Regions from separate parts of the Halomonas marinisediminis genome, predicted to be linked through region 2. Evidence: predicted binding sites of a transcription regulator. Region 2 holds the regulator's gene; the other holds the start of a gene.

Region 1 (5,433 bases), on a different contig from region 2:
ACCGTCATGATGCCGCCCATCACGCCCTGCTCGACGCTGAACAGCGGCTGCATGGTATCGCTGCTGCCCTGGAACAGGGCCCCGGTAATGAACATCACGCCTACTGCCAGGATCAACAGGGTCACCACCTTCTGGACCAGTGCCGCGGTGCGCACGCCGACATAGTTGATCCACATCATCAGCAGCGAGCCGATGACACCGACCGCCACCCAGGTGGCCTTCACCTCCCAGCCGGCGATGGTCCACAGGTGCCCTACCGCGTAGCCGGGAAACAGGTGCTCCACCACGGTGGGTAGCGCCACGGCCTCGAAGGAGACCACGCTGACATAGCCCAGGGTGATCGCCCAGGTGCACAGGAAGGAGGCGAAGTGGCCCAGGGCGCGATAACTATAGACGTGCTCGCCACCGACCTGGGGCATCGCCGAGGCCAGCTCGGCGTAGGTCAGGCCCACCAGCACGATGATCAACCCGCCCAGCAGGAAGGCGGTGATCGCCCCCAGGCTGCCGGCCGACTGGATCCAGCTGCCGGTCAGCACGATTCAACCCCAGCCGATCATGGCCCCGAAGGCCAGGGCGAGAACGTCCTTGCGAGCCAGCACACGCGAGAGCTGGCCCTGAGAGGTCTCGACATCTTGAGTCATGGGGATCCTCGAAAATTATCGTTTTAAGGAAAAAATTCTGTTTTGAATTAACGTCGACAAAATAGAGAAGACCACGGCTCACAGCAATAGTCGTGCCACATACCTGGGGTAGACATTCGTCGACAGTTCCCCACTACCTCCCACCAAAGCCGTAGGCAATCGCCACTGGAAAAAACGGCAACGAGTCGCCATAGTGTCTCTGTCGCAACCGCCCAATGGAGCATCATGAGCACGGCACGACAGTCCCGACCCGCGGAACTCCTGGACCCTCCGCGAAGCAGCCCTGACCTCGATGTCAGGGACCTGGAACAACGTACACGCCTCATGCGCATCGTGACCCGGCTGATCGCCGTGTCAGACCTCGGCAGCCGCGAGATCGCACGCCGCGCCGGGCTACCGATGCAGAAAATCAGCGACCTCCTGGCGGGGAAGCTGGAGCACCTCTCGATCGATGAGCTACGCCTCGTCCACCGCACGGTGGCTGAGCAGGGGGCTACCCACTGACGACGCGATCGATGACCCTCTCCCGAACAGCGAACGCCCTGCACAGCGCAGGGCGTTTTTTATTGCCTCCCCTATCAGAATAAATCTTAGTCACATCAGCACCTTGAGTGACCATTAAGCCAGCATTAAGAGCTTGCTAACAAAATCTTGATCAACATCAAGCCTGGTCGCCTCCGCCGAGGGTAGCCTTCCGGTATCAGCCTTGTCCTTTCCATGCGCGGAAGATCCCGCCCCACCTAGCTACCGGAGGCGCCATGGACCCCATACGCCGCACCCTTCTCGGCCAACTGGCCCGCTTGAGTGCGGGGGCCGCCCTGATCCCGCTCGCAGGCGTCGCCAACGCCGGCATCAACGACCAGCCACCGCGGCGCGAAGGCGACCCCACCAAGCGCTACGGCATGCTGATTGATCTGCGCCAGTGCATCGGCTGCCAGGCCTGTACCGTGTCGTGCCATATCGAGAATGCCGCTCCACTGGGCAACTTCCGCACCGTGGTGTCGCAGTTCGAAGTGGAGGAGCAAGGCAGCGGAGAGGTAGCGACCTTCATGCTGCCCCGCCTCTGCAACCACTGCGAGAACCCGCCCTGCGTGCCGGTCTGCCCGGTGCAGGCCACCTACCAGCGCCAGGACGGCATCGTGGTGGTCGACAGCGACCGCTGCGTCGGTTGCGCCTACTGCGTCAACGCCTGCCCCTACGACGCCCGCTTCATCAACGAGCAGACCCAGACCGCCGACAAGTGCACCTTCTGCGCCCACCGCCTGGAAGCCGGCCTGCTGCCGGCCTGCGTGGAGTCCTGCGTGGGCGGCGCGCGGATCATCGGCGACATGCGAGACCCCGACAGCGAAATCAGCCGCCTGATCGAGAAGCACCGCGAGGAGCTGATGGTGCTGCAACCGGAAAGGAACACCCTGCCGCAGGTTTTCTACCTGGGCATGGACGAGCGCTTCACCACTCGCCCCCAGGCCGAGGCGGGCATCTGGGATGTGCTGGGAATGGATGGCAAGGAGGTGGGCTATGAGTTTGGTCACTGAAGTCGTCGTGCCGCGCTACGGCATCGCCTGGTATCCCTGGGCGGTCCAGTATTTCTTCCTGATTGCCCTCTCCTACTCGACGCTATGGCTGGCCGCCCCGGGGCTGATCCTGGGCAAGAAGGCATGGATGACCACCGCACGCATCGCGCTGCTGGCCTGTGTCTCCACCACCCTGGTGGCCCCCGTTGCCCTGCTGGCCGATCTGCACCAGCCGCTGCGCTTCTGGCACTTCTACGCCCACCCGACACCCTGGTCGTGGATGTCGCTCGGCAGTTTCCTGCTGCCGATATATCTTGGTGCCGTGGTGGTGCTGGCCTGGCTGGCCTGGCGTCCTGCCCTCAAGGCACGCAGCCACCAGAACGATGGCTGGTTCTCCCGCGTGGCAGGATGGCTGGCCTGGGGCGAGTGGCAGACGCCGCGTGCGGTACTCGCACTCGTCGGCGCAGGAGCACTGGTCGCCTCGCTGGGTATCATGCTCTACACCGGATTCGAGGTGGCCATCGTCAAGGGGCGTCCGCTGTGGAACACCAACTGGCTGCCGCCGATGTTCGTCGCCACCGGCGTGATCGGTGGCTGTGGCCTGATTCTGGTGCTCAACCGCATCACATCCATCCGTCATCCTGACACCAACCGCCAGATGCTTGCCATCCTGGTCGGCGCCTGCGTGGTCACCGGCTTCATCGCCCTGACCTGGTTCCTCGACGGCGTCAACGCCGTCTCGGGTTCGGTGGCCGCCGCGCTCGATTCGGTCAGCCAGAGCGCCGCCTGGCGCAGCACCGCCATCGAAGGCGGCATCGCCGGTGGACTGCTGGCCACCCTGGCCTTCGTCATGCGCCGCACACCGGCGCGCCGCAAGGCCATGGGCTGGATTCTCGGTCTGCTGGCCCTGCACGTCGCCTGGATGTTCCGCTGGGTGGTGCTGATGAACGTCCAGACCGTGGCCCGCAACAGCGCCGGCTTCCACGACTATCACGTCGCCTTCGGCTCCTACGGCCTGCTCGGCATCATTGGCATCTTCGGCCTGTGGCTGACTGCCGTACTGCTGATCGATCTGTTCGTGCCCTGGCGCGAGGCCTCCAGCGACCCGCAGACAGAGCCTGTCGCCACCGCGCCCGAGGCCACTTCCATCTCCGCATCATTTGAAGGAGCCCCCAGCCATGGATAAGTCACGTCGTCGTCTGCTCAAGGGTGCCGTCGCCGCCGGCGGCGCGGCCACCTTCGCCGCCGGCTACTCCGGCCCGCTGGCCAAGATGGCCAAGGGGGTGACCGGCAGCGCCGGCGAGAAGCCGGATCATCACATCTACGGCAACGCCCTGGCGCCGGAGTATCGGGTCGACCTGGAAAGCGGTGAACTGACGCTGAACCCCGATCAGCGCACCGCCTTCACCGTCTGCTACGGCTGCACTACCAAGTGTGGCGTGCGGGTGCGTATCGACAACGAGAGCGACGAGGTACTGCGTACCATCGGCAACCCCTATCACCCGCTCTCCTCCGACCCGCACCTGCCGATGCACACCCCGGTGGTTGATGCGCTGAAGAGCGTCAGCGCCTATCAGGAGCAGGGCCTGGCCGGACGCTCGACCGCCTGCGCCCGGGGCAACGCCATGATTGCCCAGATGACCAGCCCCCACCGAGTCACCGACTGCCTCAAGCGGGTCGGCGGCCGTGGCGAGCGACGTTGGGAGCGTATCTCCTTCGAGCGCCTGATCGAGGAGGTCTGCGAGGGGGGTGACCTGTTCGGTGAGGGCCACGTTGACGGCCTGCGTGCCATCCACAGCCATGACGAGCTGATCGACCCGGACAACCCCGAATACGGCCCCAGGGCCAATCAGCTGCTGATGATGGAGGCCACCGACTACGGCCGCTCGGCGCTGCTCAAGCGCTTCGCCTTCAACGCCTTCGGCACCCGCAACTACGGCCACCACGGCTCCTACTGCGGCCTGGCGTTTCGCATGGGCTCCGGCGCACTGATGGACGACCTGGCCAAGAACGCCCACGTCAAGCCGGACTACACCAACGCCAGGTTTGCCCTGTTCATCGGTACCGCACCCAGCCAGGCGGGCAACCCCTTCAAGCGCCAGGGCCGGCTGCTGGCCGAGGCGCGCGCCACCGGCAGCCTGGACTATATCGTCATCGACCCGGGCCTCAACGCGGCGGCATCACATGCCGCCGGCGAGCGCAGCCGCTGGGTGCCGATTCGCCCGGCCAGTGACACCGCCTTCGCCATGGCCATGATCCAGTGGCTGATCGAGCATGAGGCCTACGCCGCCGACTATCTGGCCATCCCCAGCCCTCAGGCCGCCGAAGCGGCCGACGAGAGCGGCCATACCAACGCCACTCACCTGGTGATCGAGACCGACGGCCATCCGCGCCAGGGTCACTTCCTGCGCCTCTCCGACCTGGGCCGGGCCGAGGCCGACAGCGATGTCGACGACCTGCTGGTGGTGGACGCCGACGGCGAGCTCAAGCCCAGCGCCGAGGTGCGGAGGGCGATGCTGTTCGTCGAGCGTGACATCGAGGGCCCGGATGGCACTCTCCGGGTCAAGAGCAGCCTGACCAAGCTGCGCGAAGCGGCCAACGAGTACACTCTGGAGGAGTACGCCGAACATTGCGGCATTGATGCCCGCCTCATTCAGCGTATCGCCGAGCGCTTCGCCGCCTACGGCCGTGACGCCGTGGTCGACACTCACGGCGGCATGATGAATGCCACCGGCTTCTACGGCGCCTACGGCATCATGATGCTCAATCTGCTGGCGGGCAGCTTCAACCGTCAGGGCGGCGCCGCCCTGGCCGGTGGCAAGTTCAACGGCACCGGCAGCGGCCCGCGCTATGACCTGTCGGACTTTCCCGGCAAGCGCGGCCCCCGGGGCGTGTTCGTGTCGCGCAGCCGCTTTGCCTACGAGAGCACCTCGGAATACAAGCGCAAGGTGGCAGCCGGCGAGAACCCCTATCCGGCCAAGGCACCGTGGCGCTCGCTGGCACCGCCCATTCTCACCGAGCAGCTTTCCTCGGCGCTGGATGGCTACCCCTACAGGATCAAGGCGGTGATCGGCTGCATGGCCAACCCCCTCTACGGTCAGGCCGGTCTCGAGAGCACCATCGGCGAAAAGCTCAAGGATCCTCGCAACCTGGGGCTTTACGTGGCCATCGACGGTTTCATCAACGAGACCAACCGCTATGCCGACTACATCGTGCCGGATTCGGTGATGTACGAGGTATGGGGGTTCACCGGCGCCTGGAGCGGCACCCTGACCAGG
Region 2 (5,433 bases):
GTCGCTGGAGCGCGACCTGCTGCGCGAGGCGCTGCATATCGTCAAGGACTTCAAGCAGCGCCTCTCCCACCGCTTTCATCTGGAGTACTCATGAATCGACGGAACGACAACGACACAAGGAGCCCGTCATGCTCAAGATGCTGAGACGCGTCGCGGATCAGCGGCGCCATGCCAACGGCGAGTACGCCTGGCTGTTTCGCCCCTATACCGGTGACGAGATGGTGGTGATCGACACCGAGACCACCGGCCTGGATACCCGCAGCGCCGAGCTGGTGTCGATCGCCGCGGTGCGGGTGCGTGGTGATCATATCCTCACCAGTGACTCCCTGGATCTGCGCCTTCGTCGCCCCGACTCGCTGACCGGTGATTCCATCCGCATCCATGGCCTGCGTGGCATGGACCTCGACAATGGCGAGAGCATCGACAGCGCCCTGGCGCGGCTGCTCGACTTCGTCGGCAATCGCCCTCTCGTGGGCTGGCATCTGGGCTTTGACCTGGCGATTCTCAACCGTGAGCTGCGTCCGCGTTTCGGCTTCGAGCTACCCAACGCCACCGTGGATGTGGCCCAGCTGTGGCGGCGCCGACTGCGACGTCGGCACCCGGCAATCGATAACCTGCCGCGCTTCGAGAGTGCCGCCGAGCGCCTGGGAGTGCCGGTCATGGGGCGCAATACCGCCCTGGGGGATGCGGTGACCACCGCGCTGATGTTCCTGCGCCTGGAGCGCGCTGACGCCGCCGGGAGTTAGTCGGCACGAGTGGCGTCTGGCGTCGCCTGGCGCTGTCGCCGATGGTAGGATGGGCGCCTTTCCATTTTTGCCCGCACTGGCAGCGCCAAGACCTATGCAAGACGCCGTGACCTTCGACCCCCGCGAACGCGATAGCGCGCCCCTCACCCACTCCGGGCCAGCCTCGCCCCAGCAGCAGCCCGGTACCCAGGACAAGCGTGAATTCAACAAGCTGCAGAAGCGGCTGCGTCGCCTGGTAGGCAATGCCATCATCGACTACGGCATGATTCATGAGGGAGATCGGGTGATGGTGTGCCTGTCCGGTGGCAAGGACAGCTACACCCTGCTCGAGATCCTACGCAATCTGCAGCGCAACGCCCCGGTCGACTTCTCGCTGGTGGCGGTGAATCTCGATCAGAAGCAGCCCGGCTTTCCCGAGCATGTGCTGCCCGAGTACCTGGAGACTACCGGGGTCGACTATCATATCCTCGAGCGCGACACCTATTCGGTGGTCAAGGAGAAGACCCCGGAAGGCAAGACCACCTGTGCGCTCTGCTCGCGGCTGCGCCGCGGCTCCCTGTATGGGTTCGCCGAGCAGATCGGTGCCAACAAGATCGCCCTGGGGCACCACCGCGAGGATATCCTCGAGACCCTGTTCCTCAACATGTTCTTCGGCGGCAGCCTCAAGTCGATGCCGCCGAAGCTGCTGTCCGACGATGGCCGGAACATGGTGATTCGGCCGCTGGCCTATTGTCGGGAGGCGGACATTGCCGAGTTTGCTCGGCAGATGGCGTTTCCGATCATCCCCTGCAACCTGTGTGGCTCTCAGCCCAACCTGCAGCGTCAGGTGGTCAAGGAGATGCTGGCGGAGTGGGAGGCGAAGCATCCCGGGCGCCTGGAAAGCATGTTCAAGGCGGTGACCAATGTGGCGCCTTCACAGCTGGCCGACCGTGAGTTGTTTGACTTCGCCGGGCTGGAGGAGAAGCAGGCCAGGATGCAGGCCAGCCGGATCGATATCCAGCAAGAGCTATAAGCTTGAAGAGCGGCGCTCCGCGCCTGGAAGAGCCGGGCTTCGCCCGGAGCTGGAAGAGCACCTGCTTCGCTGGCTCAAGCTTGAAGAACAGGACTTGACGCCTTTGGCAGCGAAGTCATGCTGCTTTTCCAGCTTCCTGCTTTAGTGCGCCCCCTCCTCCTCGGCCAGACGGGTGAGCGCCGGCAGATCGAGGATATTCACCTCGCGCCCCGAGACGGCGACCAGGCCCTGGGTCTGGAAGCGGCCGAGGATACGGCTTACCGTCTCCACCGCCAGGCCCAGGTAGTTGCCGATATCGGCCCGCGCCATGGAGAGGCGGAAGCTGTAGGGCGAGTAGCCGCGGCGGCGGAAACGCTCGGAGAGGCTGGTGAAGAAGCTGGCCAGGCGCTGGTCGGCGGTCTTGCGCGAGAGCAGGCGCATCATGCGGCGGTCATCGCGCAGCTCCTTGCTCATGCTGCGGTAGAGTTGTCCGCGCAGCTCCGGCATCGACTCCGCGAGGTGGTCCAGGCGGTCGAAGGGAATCTCGCAGACGGTGGTGGTCTCCAGTGCCACCACTGTACCCGGGTAGCATTGTTCGTCGATGCCGTCGAGGCCCACCAGTTCGCTGGGGAGATAGAAGTTGGTCAGCTGGTCTTCGCCACTGCCCTCGGTGGTGACCTGCTTGAGGCTGCCGGAGCGAACCGCGAAGACGCTGGAGAAGGGGGTGTCCTGGCGGAATAGCGCCTCGCCCTTCTTGAGTGGTGCGCGACGCCGGATGATGGCGTCGAACTGGTCCATGTCGTCCACCTCGAGTGCCAGAGGCAGGCAGAGAGAGCTGAGACTGCACGTCTGACAGCGCGTCTCCTGTAGTACGGATCGCCGCCGACCGGTGAGAGTATCCGCCATGGCCCTTTCCTTCTTGATCGTGGTCATGGGCCCATTATGGAGCAAAGTGCAGGCAGGGCAAACTATGCGGGGCTCGGCGGCTAGGGGAGGGCGAGGGCCTCAAGGATGTCGGGCAGCCGCCAGTGTCCCTCGGCGGTCAGCGATACTCCCTCAATCGTCATCTCGATCAGTCCCTCCGCGTGGAGCCTCTCGAGGTGTGGGCTCGGCGGCAGGTCGGCAGGGTCGACGCCACGGCCACACAGCAGGGTCTCGCGTGTCGCGCGGTGGCGTCGTTCATCGGCCGTCAGGCGGGCGCCGCGTGCGGTTGGCAGTTGGCTGTTATCGAGTGCCGATTCGTATGCCGCCAGCGTACCGGCGTTACGAACCCAGAGGTCGCCGATACGGCTGGTGGCGTTCACGCCGAGCCCCAGCAGATCACCCGCTTGCCCCCGGGTAAAGCCAAGCGGACCATGCCCCAGAGTGCCGCTGGCCTGGGCCTGTGCCAGGGGGTCGTTGCGGCGCGTGTAGAGGCCCAGGCCGATATGGACATAGCCGGCGGCGTCGAGCCGGGCGCGAGCCACGGCCAGCAGCTGCCGGCGGGTCGAGGCGTCGGGTAGCCAGTCACGGTGGATGGCGCGCTGGGCAGGGTGGTGCTCCGGGCGATGCCGATAGCGGTAGAGGCGGATGCGTGCCGGGACCATGCCGATGACCTGCTCGAGGGTATCGACGAGCCCTTGAGGTGTCTGGAAGGGTAGCCCCAGCATCAGCGACATCGTCAGCTCCCGGAAGCCCAGGCGGTCGGCCTCGTCGACCAGCGACTCGGTCAGGGCCCTCGGCTGTAGGCGGTTGATGGCCTGTTGTACACGTGGATCCAGTTCCTGCACCCCCAGGTTCAGGCGGTTGAAGCCCAGCGCTTGCAGATGGCGCAGGGTCAGCATATCGGTCTCTCGTGGGTCGAGGTCGATGCTGAAGTCCCGCTCCCGGGCACCGGAGAGGCCGAGGCGGGCGTCCAGGCGATCGAAGAGGTCACTCATCTGGTCCAGGGAGAGAAAGGCCGGGGGGGCGCCACCCCAGTGCAGGCGAGATACCGGCGGCAGGCCGCTGAGCCGACGCCGAGCCAGTACCATTTCGCGGTCTAGGCGGGAGAGATAGGGGTCGGCCTGGCGACTGCTGCGGGAGGAGACGCACTGGCTGGCGCAGAAGCGGCAGGCATGGTGGCAGAAGGGTAGGCGCACCTTGATCGCCAGGGGTGCCTCGGCCGGACGCTCGGCGAGGGCCATTTCCAGTGCCTGGGCGCCGATGCCGTCGTGATAGTGGTGCGGGGCAGGGTAGGCGACCTCCGCGGCCGTTACCAGGTCGCCCACGCCGGGCAGCGGCTCTCGAGCAGGACTCGAGGCCCCGGCGGGGACGGTGTGCTTGGCAGGAACGGGCATGGGGCGACTCCGCTGATGGATCTACTCCCCATGCTAGGGCGTGGTGCCGAGACCGGCGTTGAGCTGCGTCAACCCCGCGTGGAATAGTGCTCAGCCGGGATGGTGGGGGCCTCCCCCGGGAGCCAGCAACCATAGCTGCCAGAGCGCGAAGGCGATGATGGAGAGCGCGGCAAGGGTGCGGGTGGCCCGGTGGCGGATCAGCCGGCTCAGCTGGCGCGCGGCAAAGCCGGTGGCCAGCAGGGCCGGCAGGGTGCCTAGTCCGAAGGCGCCCATCAGCAAGGCGCCGCGCAGCGGATCCGCCATGGCCAGGCTCCAGGTCAGCATGGAGTAGACCAGCCCGCAGGGCAGCCAGCCCCATACCGCCCCCAGCGCCACTGCCTGGGGGAGCTTGACCACCGGCATCAGCCGGCGCCCCAGTGGCTCCAGATGGCGCCACAGGCGCCTGCCCAGGGCCTCGATCCCCAGCAGCCCCTTCCACCAGTCGGCGATATAGAGCGCCATAAGGATCAGCATCAGGGCGGCGAGCCCCTGCAGGATAAGGCGCGCGGGGGCGGTCAGCGAGAGCAGGGTGCCGAGCGACGCCGCCAGGACGCCGGCGATCATGTAGCTGGTGATGCGGCCCAGGTTGTAGCCCAGCAGCAGGCCCGAGAGGCGCGCCGGAGAGCGCATGCTGGGTGGCACCGCGAAGGAGAGGGCGCTCATGATGCCGCCGCACATGCCGATGCAGTGGGCACCGCCAAGCAGGCCGAAGACGAAGGCGGCGGCGAAAGGCGGCAGGTCCAGTCCGGTCGGGTCCATCAGCGCGTCTCGTCCGATGGCTCGGAGGTCGGCGATGTGGTGACGTCATCCTTGCCGCCGCTCCTGCGCTCCTCCGTGGGGCGGTCATTGTCGTCCTCATCGAAGAGAATGCGGTAGGCGGGTCCTTCCAGATCCTCGAACTGGTCGTGCTTCACCGCCCAGAAGAAGGCCCACAAGGCCAGGCCCAGCAGGATCAGGGTCAGTGGTATCAGCAGGTAGAGAATAGTCATGCGGTGCGGGGTTCCGAAGGTGTAGCCACCTCCTGTGGCAGTGGGGTGTGGCGAGTCAGACGCAGAGCGTTGCCGACCACCACCAGCGAGCTTGCCGACATGCCGATGGCCGCAATCCAGGGCGTGACGAAGCCCATCATGGCCAGCGGCAGGGCGCCGATATTGTAAACCAGCGCCCATCCGAGGTTCTGCTTGATGATGCGGCGCGTGGCGCGGCTGACGGCGACGGCCTCGACGATACGCATCAGGCGCGGGCCCAGCAACACGGCATCGGCGCGGGTGCGAGCCAGGTCCGTGGCGCCGTTCATGGCGATGGCCACATCGGCACCCGCCAGCACCGGTACATCGTT

The links. The regulator FNR, encoded in region 2, switches genes on or off when oxygen is low (the NO sensors DNR and NnrR bind a similar motif). The targets are predictions, from matches to a motif close to TTGATNTANATCAA.
Region 1: a site for FNR is predicted at 1,293-1,306, ahead of dsrO (sulfate reduction electron transfer complex DsrMKJOP subunit DsrO). Genes of this name have one in related genera too.

Annotation. Positions count from the first base shown of each region.
Region 1 covers NZ_SLTR01000005.1:151,167-156,599, reverse strand. The annotation lists partial or broken gene E0702_RS06035 (APC family permease) at 1-641, opposite strand, end outside; gene E0702_RS06030 (XRE family transcriptional regulator) at 867-1,145, shown strand; gene dsrO (sulfate reduction electron transfer complex DsrMKJOP subunit DsrO) at 1,400-2,176, shown strand; gene nrfD (NrfD/PsrC family molybdoenzyme membrane anchor subunit) at 2,160-3,341, shown strand; gene E0702_RS06015 (molybdopterin dinucleotide binding domain-containing protein) at 3,334-5,433, shown strand, end outside.
Region 2 covers NZ_SLTR01000017.1:62,225-67,657, reverse strand. The annotation lists gene E0702_RS12545 (putative nucleotidyltransferase substrate binding domain-containing protein) at 1-94, shown strand, start outside; gene E0702_RS12540 (3'-5' exonuclease) at 129-746, shown strand; gene ttcA (tRNA 2-thiocytidine(32) synthetase TtcA) at 841-1,758, shown strand; gene fnr (fumarate/nitrate reduction transcriptional regulator Fnr) at 1,900-2,643, opposite strand; gene E0702_RS12525 (radical SAM protein) at 2,724-4,055, opposite strand; gene E0702_RS12520 (sulfite exporter TauE/SafE family protein) at 4,146-4,853, opposite strand; gene ccoS (cbb3-type cytochrome oxidase assembly protein CcoS) at 4,853-5,083, opposite strand; gene E0702_RS12510 (heavy metal translocating P-type ATPase) at 5,080-5,433, opposite strand, start outside.